Sphingosinicella sp. BN140058: one gene and its partners. Each later gene encodes a partner of the first gene's protein in a complex. Links are inferred from orthologs where the notes say so. Each region holds a gene or a part of one and is shown in the gene's direction. Other genes may lie near its edges. The genes, in order: ETR14_RS13770, ccmE and ccmC.

Region 1 (3,151 bases):
GTGATCCGCCTTCTCGGCCAGCAGCGCGACCCGCGTCATGAAGCCGAACGCCTCGGCGAAATCGGCGAAGCGCAGCGTGCGGCGGATCGCACGGGCGTCGCCGTCATACGCCCAGTCGGGCAGCGCCTTCAGCCGCTCCTCGCGTATTCCGTCCGTCAGCAGCATTCCATCCTCCTCACCGCACTTGCTGGCGCGCCCAACGCTTCACCCTTATGGGACGTGCCATGAGCGAGCGTCAAACCAACGAGCCATCCGATAACCCGGCGGCCGAGACCTTCGCGCCCGATGTGGCGCTGCTCGAGGCGCTTGCCGACCGGGCGATGACGCGGCTGCCCGAGCCATTCCGGCGATTGCTCGGCGGAGTCGTGGTTCGGGTGGAGGATTTCGCGAGCGACGAGGTCCTCGCCGAATTCGGCATGGAGGATCCGTTCGAACTTACCGGCCTCTATACCGGCCGTCCTGTCGGCCACCAGGAGCAGATGGCGCCTGGCGAGCTGATGCCGATCATCCATCTTTATCGTCGCCCCTTGCTCGACGAATGGGTTGAAACCGGCGTGTCGCTGGAGGCGCTGATCACCCACGTCATCGTCCACGAGGTCGGCCACCATTTCGGCCTCTCCGACGACGACATGCACGCGATCGAGGATTCCGCCGAATGAGCGCAGCGCCGCTGCTGCGCCTTGAGGAGGTCGCTCTCCTCCGCGGCGGGCGGCTGCTTTTCGAGCGGCTGACGCTGCGGATCGCGGCCGGTGAGGCATTGCTGCTGACCGGCCCCAACGGCATCGGTAAATCGAGCCTGATCCGTGTCGCGGCGGGATTGCTGCGGGCGAGTGCAGGCTTGGTCGAGCGGCACGGATCGGCGGCGCTCGCCGACGAAGGCCTCGCGCTCGACCCGCGCCAGGCTCTGGCGGACGCCCTGCGATTCTGGGCGCGGCTCGACGGCGGCGACGAACGCGTCGGCATGGACGCGATGGGCCTTGCCAGGCTGGCACCAGTGCCGGTGCGGATGCTTTCCACCGGCCAGCGCAAGCGCGCCGTGCTGGCACGGGTGATTTCTGCCGGTGCCCCGCTCTGGCTGCTGGACGAGCCCGGCAACGGCCTCGATGCCGAAGGGCTCACGCGGCTCGGCGCCGCGATGGCGGCACACCGCGCGGGCGGCGGCGCGATCCTCGCCGCTTCGCACCAACCCTTGGGCCTCGACGACGCGCGGACGGTGGCGCTCGCATGATCGCCCTGATCGCGCGCGAGCTGCGGCTTGCGCTCACCGCCGGCAATGCCTTGCTGCCGCTCATCTTCTTCCTGCTCGTCGCGGCCTTGTTTCCGTTCGCGGTGGGGCCGGACGCGCCTTTGCTGGCGCGCACCGGCGGCGGCGCCCTGTGGATGGCGGCCTTGCTTGCCGCCCTGCTGCCGGTCGAGCGGCTGGTGGAGCCCGATCGCGCCTCCGGCCTGCTCGATCAGCTGGCGGTGCGCGGCATCGGCGACGAGACGATCGCCTTTGCCAAGCTCGCCGGCCACTGGCTGAGCTTCGGACCGCCGCTGATGATCGCCGCCTTTCCGGCTGCCGCCTTGATGAAGCTGCCCGGGGACATCCTGCTTCGCCTGGAAATCGGCCTTGCCGCCGGCACGCCGGGCCTCGCGGCGCTGACCCTCATCGTCGCGGCGCTGACCGCCGGGCTGCGCGGCACCGGTGCGCTTGCCGGGCTGCTGATCCTGCCGCTGGCGGTGCCGATCCTAATCTTCGGCGCGGCGATGATCGAGCCTGGCGGCGGCGCCGGCGCGGCCAAGCTTCTCGGCGCCGTTTCCTTGCTGCTGGTCGCGATCGCGCCGTTTGCCGCGGGCGCGGCGATCCGCGCGGGTCGCGACTAGTCGCGGCTCCAGCGCGCGAAGATCGCGGTCGGAAGGAGCAGGCCCCGCGCTTCCTCTCGGACGGCCATGTCGCCGCATTCGATCCTGCCGCCGAGATCGGCGAGCGCCTGGCGGAGGAGTTCGCCGATCGCCAGCGCCGACATCCGAACCGCATAGACGGTGAGGACAAGGAATCGGCTGTCGGCGTCGAGCAATTTGCGGCAATCCGCGATCAGGCCGGGCAGCCCCTCTTCCAGCCGCCAGACCTCGCCGGTGGGGCCGCGGCCATATTTCGGTGGATCGAGGATGATACCGTCATAGCGGCGGCCGCGGCGCACTTCGCGGGCGGTGAACTTCGCGGCATCGTCGATCATCCAGCGGATCGGCCGCTCGGCAAACCCGGACAGGCGGGCATTCTCCTTGCCCGCCTCCACCGACTTCTTGGACGCATCGACATGGGTGAGCCGCGCGCCGGCGGCAGCCATCGCCAGGGTGCCGACCCCGGTATAGCCGAACAGGTTCATCGCTTCCGAGCCGGCGCCGAGCCGCTCCCGCATCCATGCCCATTGCGGCGACATGTCGGGAAAGAAAGCGAGGTGGCGGAAAGGCGTACACTGGCTGCGGAAGCGGACGTCCTCCCAGCCCATGTCCCAGCCGGCCTGCGGCACCGGACGCGCAAATTGCCAGCGACCGCCCCCATCCTCGTCCGAGCCGGGGATGAACTCGCCGTCGGCATCCCAGTCGGCCAGGGCCGGCGCCCACATCGCCTGCGGCTCGGGCCGGATGAAGCTGTAGGGACCGTAGCGTTCGAGCTTGCGGCCGTTGCCGCTGTCCATGAGGCCGTAATCGGCCCAGGGCTCGCCGACGAGAGTGGAAAGGACCATGCGGTCAGGCGGCGCGGACGGCCGGGAAGCCGATCGTGGCCCGGGCCCGCGGCCCCGAAAGCATTGCCCGGCCGGCCGCACGGATCCGGTCGAGATCGACCTTGTCGACATCGGCGATGACCTCGGCGGGCTCGACCAGGCGGCCATAGGTCTGGATCTGCCGCGCCACGTAATGGGCCTGGCCCCACGGACTTTCGAGCGACATCAAGAGGCCGGCTCGGGCCTGGGTGCGAACGCGCTGCAATTCGCGCTCGGTGATCGTCTCGGCAGCATCGGCAAGAATCTCCTCGATCAGCTGCGCGGCCGCGGCAGACTGCCGGCGCGCAGTGGCCGCGTAGATCGAGAACAGGCCGGTGTCGGCCCAGGGCTGCAGCATCGAATAGACCGAATAAGCGAGGCCGCGTTCCTCGCGCAGTTGCTGG
Region 2 (2,863 bases), 2.1 Mb from region 1 along the record:
CGCAAGTCCGGGCCTTTACTGTCGAGATCCGACGCGCCCGAGCGGTGGCGACTAGGTAAACCGCCGGATTTCGCTTTCGTGCCAAAGGCGCGAAGCGCTTTCCCGACAGGCGATCACGCTCTAGAGGGAGGGACAAAATGCACATCTTCGCGAACCCTGCCCGCTTTCTGAAGATCGCGCGACCGCTCACGCCCGTGCTGGGCTGGGGCGGAGCGCTGCTGATTCTCGGCGCACTCGGGGTCGGCCTGTTCGTTGCGCCGCGCGATTATCTTCAAGGCGAGAGCGTCCGCATCATCTACGTCCATGTGCCCGCAGCCTGGCTCGGCATGGGCGGCTGGACGGGGCTGGCGGTCGCCAGCTTCATGCAGTTGGTGTGGCGTCATCCGCTGGCGGCAGTCGCCGCCCGTGCGATCGCGGTGCCGGGTGCCGTGTTTGCAGCGATCTGTCTCGTCACCGGTTCGCTCTGGGGCAAGCCGACTTGGGGCACCTATTGGCAATGGGACGCGCGGCTGACGTCGATGCTGATCCTGCTCTTTCTCTACATCGCCTATATCGCGCTCGACGACGCCGAGCGGGAGCGGGGCGGGGAGGGGCGGATCGCCGCCATTTTCGGCCTCGTCGGGGCGATCAATATTCCGATCATTCATTATTCGGTCGAATATTGGAACACGCTCCACCAGGGCCAGAGCATCTCGTTCCTGCGCGCGAGTTCGAGCATCGACGGCTCCATGCTGTGGCCGCTGCTCGTCTCGGCGCTCGGCTTCACCCTGCTCTTCGGAGCGATCGTGCTGATGCGAATGCGCGCGGCGCTTGCCCGACAAAAGGTCGAAGCCCGCCTCAGGAGACTTTCGTGAGCCATTGGACCTTCATCCTCGCCGCTTATGCGCTGACGGCGATCGGCACAATCGGTCTCGTCTGGTCCAGCTGGGCGGCGATGCGCCGGGCTGAGCGCCAGGTCGATGCCCTGCGCGGCGAGAGATGAGGATCCGGCGGTGAAGCCAAAGACCCAGCGCCTGTTCCTGCTCATCCTCGCCATCGTCGCCGTGCTGGCGGCGGTGCTGCTCGCCATGTCGGCGCTCAAGGATCAGGCCGCCTATTTCTACGCGCCGGCCGATGTTGCGCGTGAAGGTGCGCCGCAGGGCCGCAATGTTCGCATCGGCGGCATGGTCAAGGAAGGGTCGATCCGACGCGCCGCCGACGGCGTGACGATCGCCTTCGTGGTCGGCGACGACAGCCCCCACACGATCGCCGTGCGCTACCGCGGCATCGTCCCCGATCTGTTTCGCGAGGAAAGCGGTGTCGTCGCCGAAGGCCGGTTCCAGCCCGACGGGCTGTTTGTCGCGGACGAGATCCTGGCAAAGCATGACGAGAATTACATGCCGCCGCAGCTCGACGCCAAAAAGGGCGAGCACAAGAGCGAGAGCCTGAAGTGATTGCCGAAACCGCGCTTGCGGCGCTCTGGCTCGCGGCAGCGATGTCGGTCCTGCAATTGCTGTTCGGGGTGGTCGCCTTGCGGCCCGGCGGCGGCGAGGTGACCTCGGCCATGCGGCCGATCGCGGTCGCGCAGGCGCTGCTGGTCGGGCTCTCCTTTCTGCTGCTGATCCAGCTGTTCCTGCGCACCGATCTTTCGGTCGGCCTGGTCGCGGCAAACAGCCACACGATGAAGCCGTGGCTGTACAAGGTCGCCGGCGCGTGGGGCAATCATGAAGGCTCGATGCTGCTGTGGGTGACGGTGCTCGCCATCGCCGGCGCCGCAGTGGCCCTGTTCGAGCGCCGGCTGGACGAACGGACGCTGATCGCGACGCTGGCGGCCCAGGCGGCGATCGGGCTCGGCTTCTACGCCTTCCTGCTTTTCTCCTCCAATCCGTTCGAGCGGTTGTTCCCTGCACCGCTGGAAGGCAATGGCCTCAATCCCCTGCTTCAGGATCCGGGTCTCGCCTTCCATCCGCCGACTTTATATTTCGGCTATGTCGGGATCTCGATCGCTTTCTCGTTCGCCGTCGGCGCTCTGATCACGCGCGACGTCGGTCCGGCCTTCGCACGGGCGATGCGCCCATGGGTGCTCGCCGCCTGGATCTTCCTGACGCTTGGCATCACGGCCGGCTCCTATTGGGCCTATTACGAACTCGGCTGGGGCGGCTGGTGGTTCTGGGATCCGGTCGAGAATGCGTCGCTGATGCCGTGGCTGGCGGCCACGGCGCTGCTGCATTCGGTAACCGTGCTTGCAACCCGCGATGGCCTGCGTGCTTGGACGGTGATGCTGGCGGTGGTCGCCTTTTCGATGTCGATGATCGGCACCTTTCTCGTCCGGTCGGGAATTCTCACCTCGGTGCACAGCTTCGCCGTCGATCCGGAGCGCGGAGCGTTCATCCTTGCGCTGCTTGCGCTCTACATCGGCGGGGCGCTCGCTCTGTTTGCGCTGCGGGTGGGGACGGTGAAGGAGGGATCTACCTTCGATCTGGTCAGTCGCGAAGGGGCGCTGGTCGCCAACAATCTGTTTCTGTCGGCGATTCTCGGGATCGTCTTTGTCGGCACCCTGTACCCGCTGCTGATCGAGGCGCTCGCGGGCGAGAAGCTGTCGGTAGGGCCGCCCTATTTCAACAGCGTCGCAGGGCCAATCGCCTTGGCGCTGGTGGCGGTGATGGGGGCTGGTCCGCTGCTGCGCTGGCGGCGTGACCGGGTGACCGATCTGGTCCGGCGCCTGGCGCTTCCGCTGGCGATCACCGGCCTTGCGCTGCTTGCATTGCTGCTGCTCGCCCCGGGGCTTGGCATTCTGCCGCTGGTGGGGCTGGTCGTCGCCTTCGGCGTCGGCGCTGCCAGCCTCGCGCCTCTCTGGAAGCGCAACCTGCGGCGGACGCCGCTG
Region 3 (2,971 bases), 2.1 Mb from region 1 along the record:
CATGGCGAAGCGGCTGATCGGCCGGTAGACCTCAGCCCCCGGCCGCTTCCGTCTTGGCGGCGTCGCGGCCAAGCTTGTGTTCGCGGTAGACCGTATAGAGGCCGCTGCCGACGATGACGGCGGCGCCCGCCCAGGTCGTTGCGGCGGCATGATCGGCGAAGAGCAGCCAGCCGAACAACACCGCCCACAGCAATTGGGCATAATCGAACGGCACCACCACCGACACGGGCGCGAAGCGCAGCGACGAGGTCAGCAGCAGCTGGCCGATGCCGCCGACTGTGCCCAGAGCAAGCAGAATCCCCCAGGTCGTCGCATCGTGCGCGCTGCCGTAGAATGGCAGGAACAGGCCGAGCACCAGGACGGCGAGGCAGGTGAACCAGAGGACGGTGGTCTGGGTATGCTCGGTCCGGCCGATCTGGCGGATGGTGATGGTGACGATGCCGCTGCCGAACGCGCCGCCGATCGCCAGCGCCAGCCCGACCATCGGCATCCGATCCCCCTCCGGCCGCATCACGATCATCACGCCGATGAGGCCGATGAAGACGGCGGTCCAGCGATGCACGCCGACTTTCTCCTTGAGCACCGCGGCCGAGAGAATGACCGCAAACAAAGGGGCCGCGAACCCGATCGTGGTCGCCTCTGCCAACGGCAGGTAGGCGAGGGCGCTGAAGCCCATCATCATCGTCGTCAGGCCGATCGCGGCCCGCCACGCATGGGCGCCCGGGCGGGTTGTGCGCCAGGCCGTCCAGTTGCGGCTGAGGGCGATCCACAGGATCAATGGCGGCAGGCCGAAGGCGAAGCGGTAGAAGCCGATCTCGATCGTCGGCAGGCCATGCATGTGGGCGAGCTTGATCAGAGCGGCCATGCCCGCGAAGCAGGTCGCGGCACACAGCCTGAGCGCGATGCCGGCAAGCTTATTCTGTTCGGGGCGGAGGGAAGCCATTGCGTGAGGCCTTGCGCTGCGACATGCCGGCCGCGCAAGTCCGGGCCTTTACTGTCGAGATCCGACGCGCCCGAGCGGTGGCGACTAGGTAAACCGCCGGATTTCGCTTTCGTGCCAAAGGCGCGAAGCGCTTTCCCGACAGGCGATCACGCTCTAGAGGGAGGGACAAAATGCACATCTTCGCGAACCCTGCCCGCTTTCTGAAGATCGCGCGACCGCTCACGCCCGTGCTGGGCTGGGGCGGAGCGCTGCTGATTCTCGGCGCACTCGGGGTCGGCCTGTTCGTTGCGCCGCGCGATTATCTTCAAGGCGAGAGCGTCCGCATCATCTACGTCCATGTGCCCGCAGCCTGGCTCGGCATGGGCGGCTGGACGGGGCTGGCGGTCGCCAGCTTCATGCAGTTGGTGTGGCGTCATCCGCTGGCGGCAGTCGCCGCCCGTGCGATCGCGGTGCCGGGTGCCGTGTTTGCAGCGATCTGTCTCGTCACCGGTTCGCTCTGGGGCAAGCCGACTTGGGGCACCTATTGGCAATGGGACGCGCGGCTGACGTCGATGCTGATCCTGCTCTTTCTCTACATCGCCTATATCGCGCTCGACGACGCCGAGCGGGAGCGGGGCGGGGAGGGGCGGATCGCCGCCATTTTCGGCCTCGTCGGGGCGATCAATATTCCGATCATTCATTATTCGGTCGAATATTGGAACACGCTCCACCAGGGCCAGAGCATCTCGTTCCTGCGCGCGAGTTCGAGCATCGACGGCTCCATGCTGTGGCCGCTGCTCGTCTCGGCGCTCGGCTTCACCCTGCTCTTCGGAGCGATCGTGCTGATGCGAATGCGCGCGGCGCTTGCCCGACAAAAGGTCGAAGCCCGCCTCAGGAGACTTTCGTGAGCCATTGGACCTTCATCCTCGCCGCTTATGCGCTGACGGCGATCGGCACAATCGGTCTCGTCTGGTCCAGCTGGGCGGCGATGCGCCGGGCTGAGCGCCAGGTCGATGCCCTGCGCGGCGAGAGATGAGGATCCGGCGGTGAAGCCAAAGACCCAGCGCCTGTTCCTGCTCATCCTCGCCATCGTCGCCGTGCTGGCGGCGGTGCTGCTCGCCATGTCGGCGCTCAAGGATCAGGCCGCCTATTTCTACGCGCCGGCCGATGTTGCGCGTGAAGGTGCGCCGCAGGGCCGCAATGTTCGCATCGGCGGCATGGTCAAGGAAGGGTCGATCCGACGCGCCGCCGACGGCGTGACGATCGCCTTCGTGGTCGGCGACGACAGCCCCCACACGATCGCCGTGCGCTACCGCGGCATCGTCCCCGATCTGTTTCGCGAGGAAAGCGGTGTCGTCGCCGAAGGCCGGTTCCAGCCCGACGGGCTGTTTGTCGCGGACGAGATCCTGGCAAAGCATGACGAGAATTACATGCCGCCGCAGCTCGACGCCAAAAAGGGCGAGCACAAGAGCGAGAGCCTGAAGTGATTGCCGAAACCGCGCTTGCGGCGCTCTGGCTCGCGGCAGCGATGTCGGTCCTGCAATTGCTGTTCGGGGTGGTCGCCTTGCGGCCCGGCGGCGGCGAGGTGACCTCGGCCATGCGGCCGATCGCGGTCGCGCAGGCGCTGCTGGTCGGGCTCTCCTTTCTGCTGCTGATCCAGCTGTTCCTGCGCACCGATCTTTCGGTCGGCCTGGTCGCGGCAAACAGCCACACGATGAAGCCGTGGCTGTACAAGGTCGCCGGCGCGTGGGGCAATCATGAAGGCTCGATGCTGCTGTGGGTGACGGTGCTCGCCATCGCCGGCGCCGCAGTGGCCCTGTTCGAGCGCCGGCTGGACGAACGGACGCTGATCGCGACGCTGGCGGCCCAGGCGGCGATCGGGCTCGGCTTCTACGCCTTCCTGCTTTTCTCCTCCAATCCGTTCGAGCGGTTGTTCCCTGCACCGCTGGAAGGCAATGGCCTCAATCCCCTGCTTCAGGATCCGGGTCTCGCCTTCCATCCGCCGACTTTATATTTCGGCTATGTCGGGATCTCGATCGCTTTCTCGTT

Evidence for each region.
Region 2: the proteins of ETR14_RS13770 (region 1) and ccmE are in contact, whole or in part, in a solved structure (PDB 8CE8), measured with the Escherichia coli proteins. The link is inferred for Sphingosinicella sp. BN140058 from one-to-one orthologs.
Region 3: the proteins of ETR14_RS13770 (region 1) and ccmC are in contact, whole or in part, in a solved structure (PDB 8CE8), measured with the Escherichia coli proteins. The link is inferred for Sphingosinicella sp. BN140058 from one-to-one orthologs.

The regions. Positions count from the first base shown.
Region 1 is NZ_CP035501.1:3,046,498-3,049,648, reverse strand. Bases 46-3,045 are described here. They hold ETR14_RS13770 (heme exporter protein CcmB), read left to right. Parts: upstream 46-1,224; coding sequence 1,225-1,866; downstream 1,867-3,045. Other genes in these bases: ETR14_RS13760 (pitrilysin family protein), read right to left, coding at 2,734-3,045; ETR14_RS13765 (class I SAM-dependent methyltransferase), read right to left, coding at 1,863-2,729; ccmA (heme ABC exporter ATP-binding protein CcmA), read left to right, coding at 656-1,228; ETR14_RS13780 (metallopeptidase family protein), read left to right, coding at 225-659; ETR14_RS13785 (4a-hydroxytetrahydrobiopterin dehydratase), read right to left, coding at 46-165. Outside these bases: more of ETR14_RS13785, read right to left, coding at 1-45; more of ETR14_RS13760, read right to left, coding at 3,046-3,151. UniProt on the Escherichia coli protein: Required for the export of heme to the periplasm for the biogenesis of c-type cytochromes.
Region 2 is NZ_CP035501.1:5,125,586-5,128,448, forward strand. What follows is about bases 1-2,712. They hold ccmE (cytochrome c maturation protein CcmE), read left to right. Parts: upstream 1-992; coding sequence 993-1,433; downstream 1,434-2,712. Other genes in these bases: ccmC (heme ABC transporter permease CcmC), read left to right, coding at 138-854; ccmD (heme exporter protein CcmD), read left to right, coding at 851-982; ETR14_RS23285 (heme lyase CcmF/NrfE family subunit), read left to right, coding at 1,430-2,712. In the rest of the region: more of ETR14_RS23285, read left to right, coding at 2,713-2,863. UniProt on the Escherichia coli protein: Heme chaperone required for the biogenesis of c-type cytochromes. Transiently binds heme delivered by CcmC and transfers the heme to apo-cytochromes in a process facilitated by CcmF and CcmH.
Region 3 is NZ_CP035501.1:5,124,610-5,127,580, forward strand. The notes cover bases 152-2,971. They hold ccmC (heme ABC transporter permease CcmC), read left to right. Parts: upstream 152-1,113; coding sequence 1,114-1,830; downstream 1,831-2,971. Other genes in these bases: ETR14_RS23265 (DMT family transporter), read right to left, coding at 152-943; ccmD (heme exporter protein CcmD), read left to right, coding at 1,827-1,958; ccmE (cytochrome c maturation protein CcmE), read left to right, coding at 1,969-2,409; ETR14_RS23285 (heme lyase CcmF/NrfE family subunit), read left to right, coding at 2,406-2,971. Also shown: ETR14_RS23260 (Glu/Leu/Phe/Val dehydrogenase), read left to right, coding at 1-28; more of ETR14_RS23265, read right to left, coding at 32-151. UniProt on the Escherichia coli protein: Required for the export of heme to the periplasm for the biogenesis of c-type cytochromes.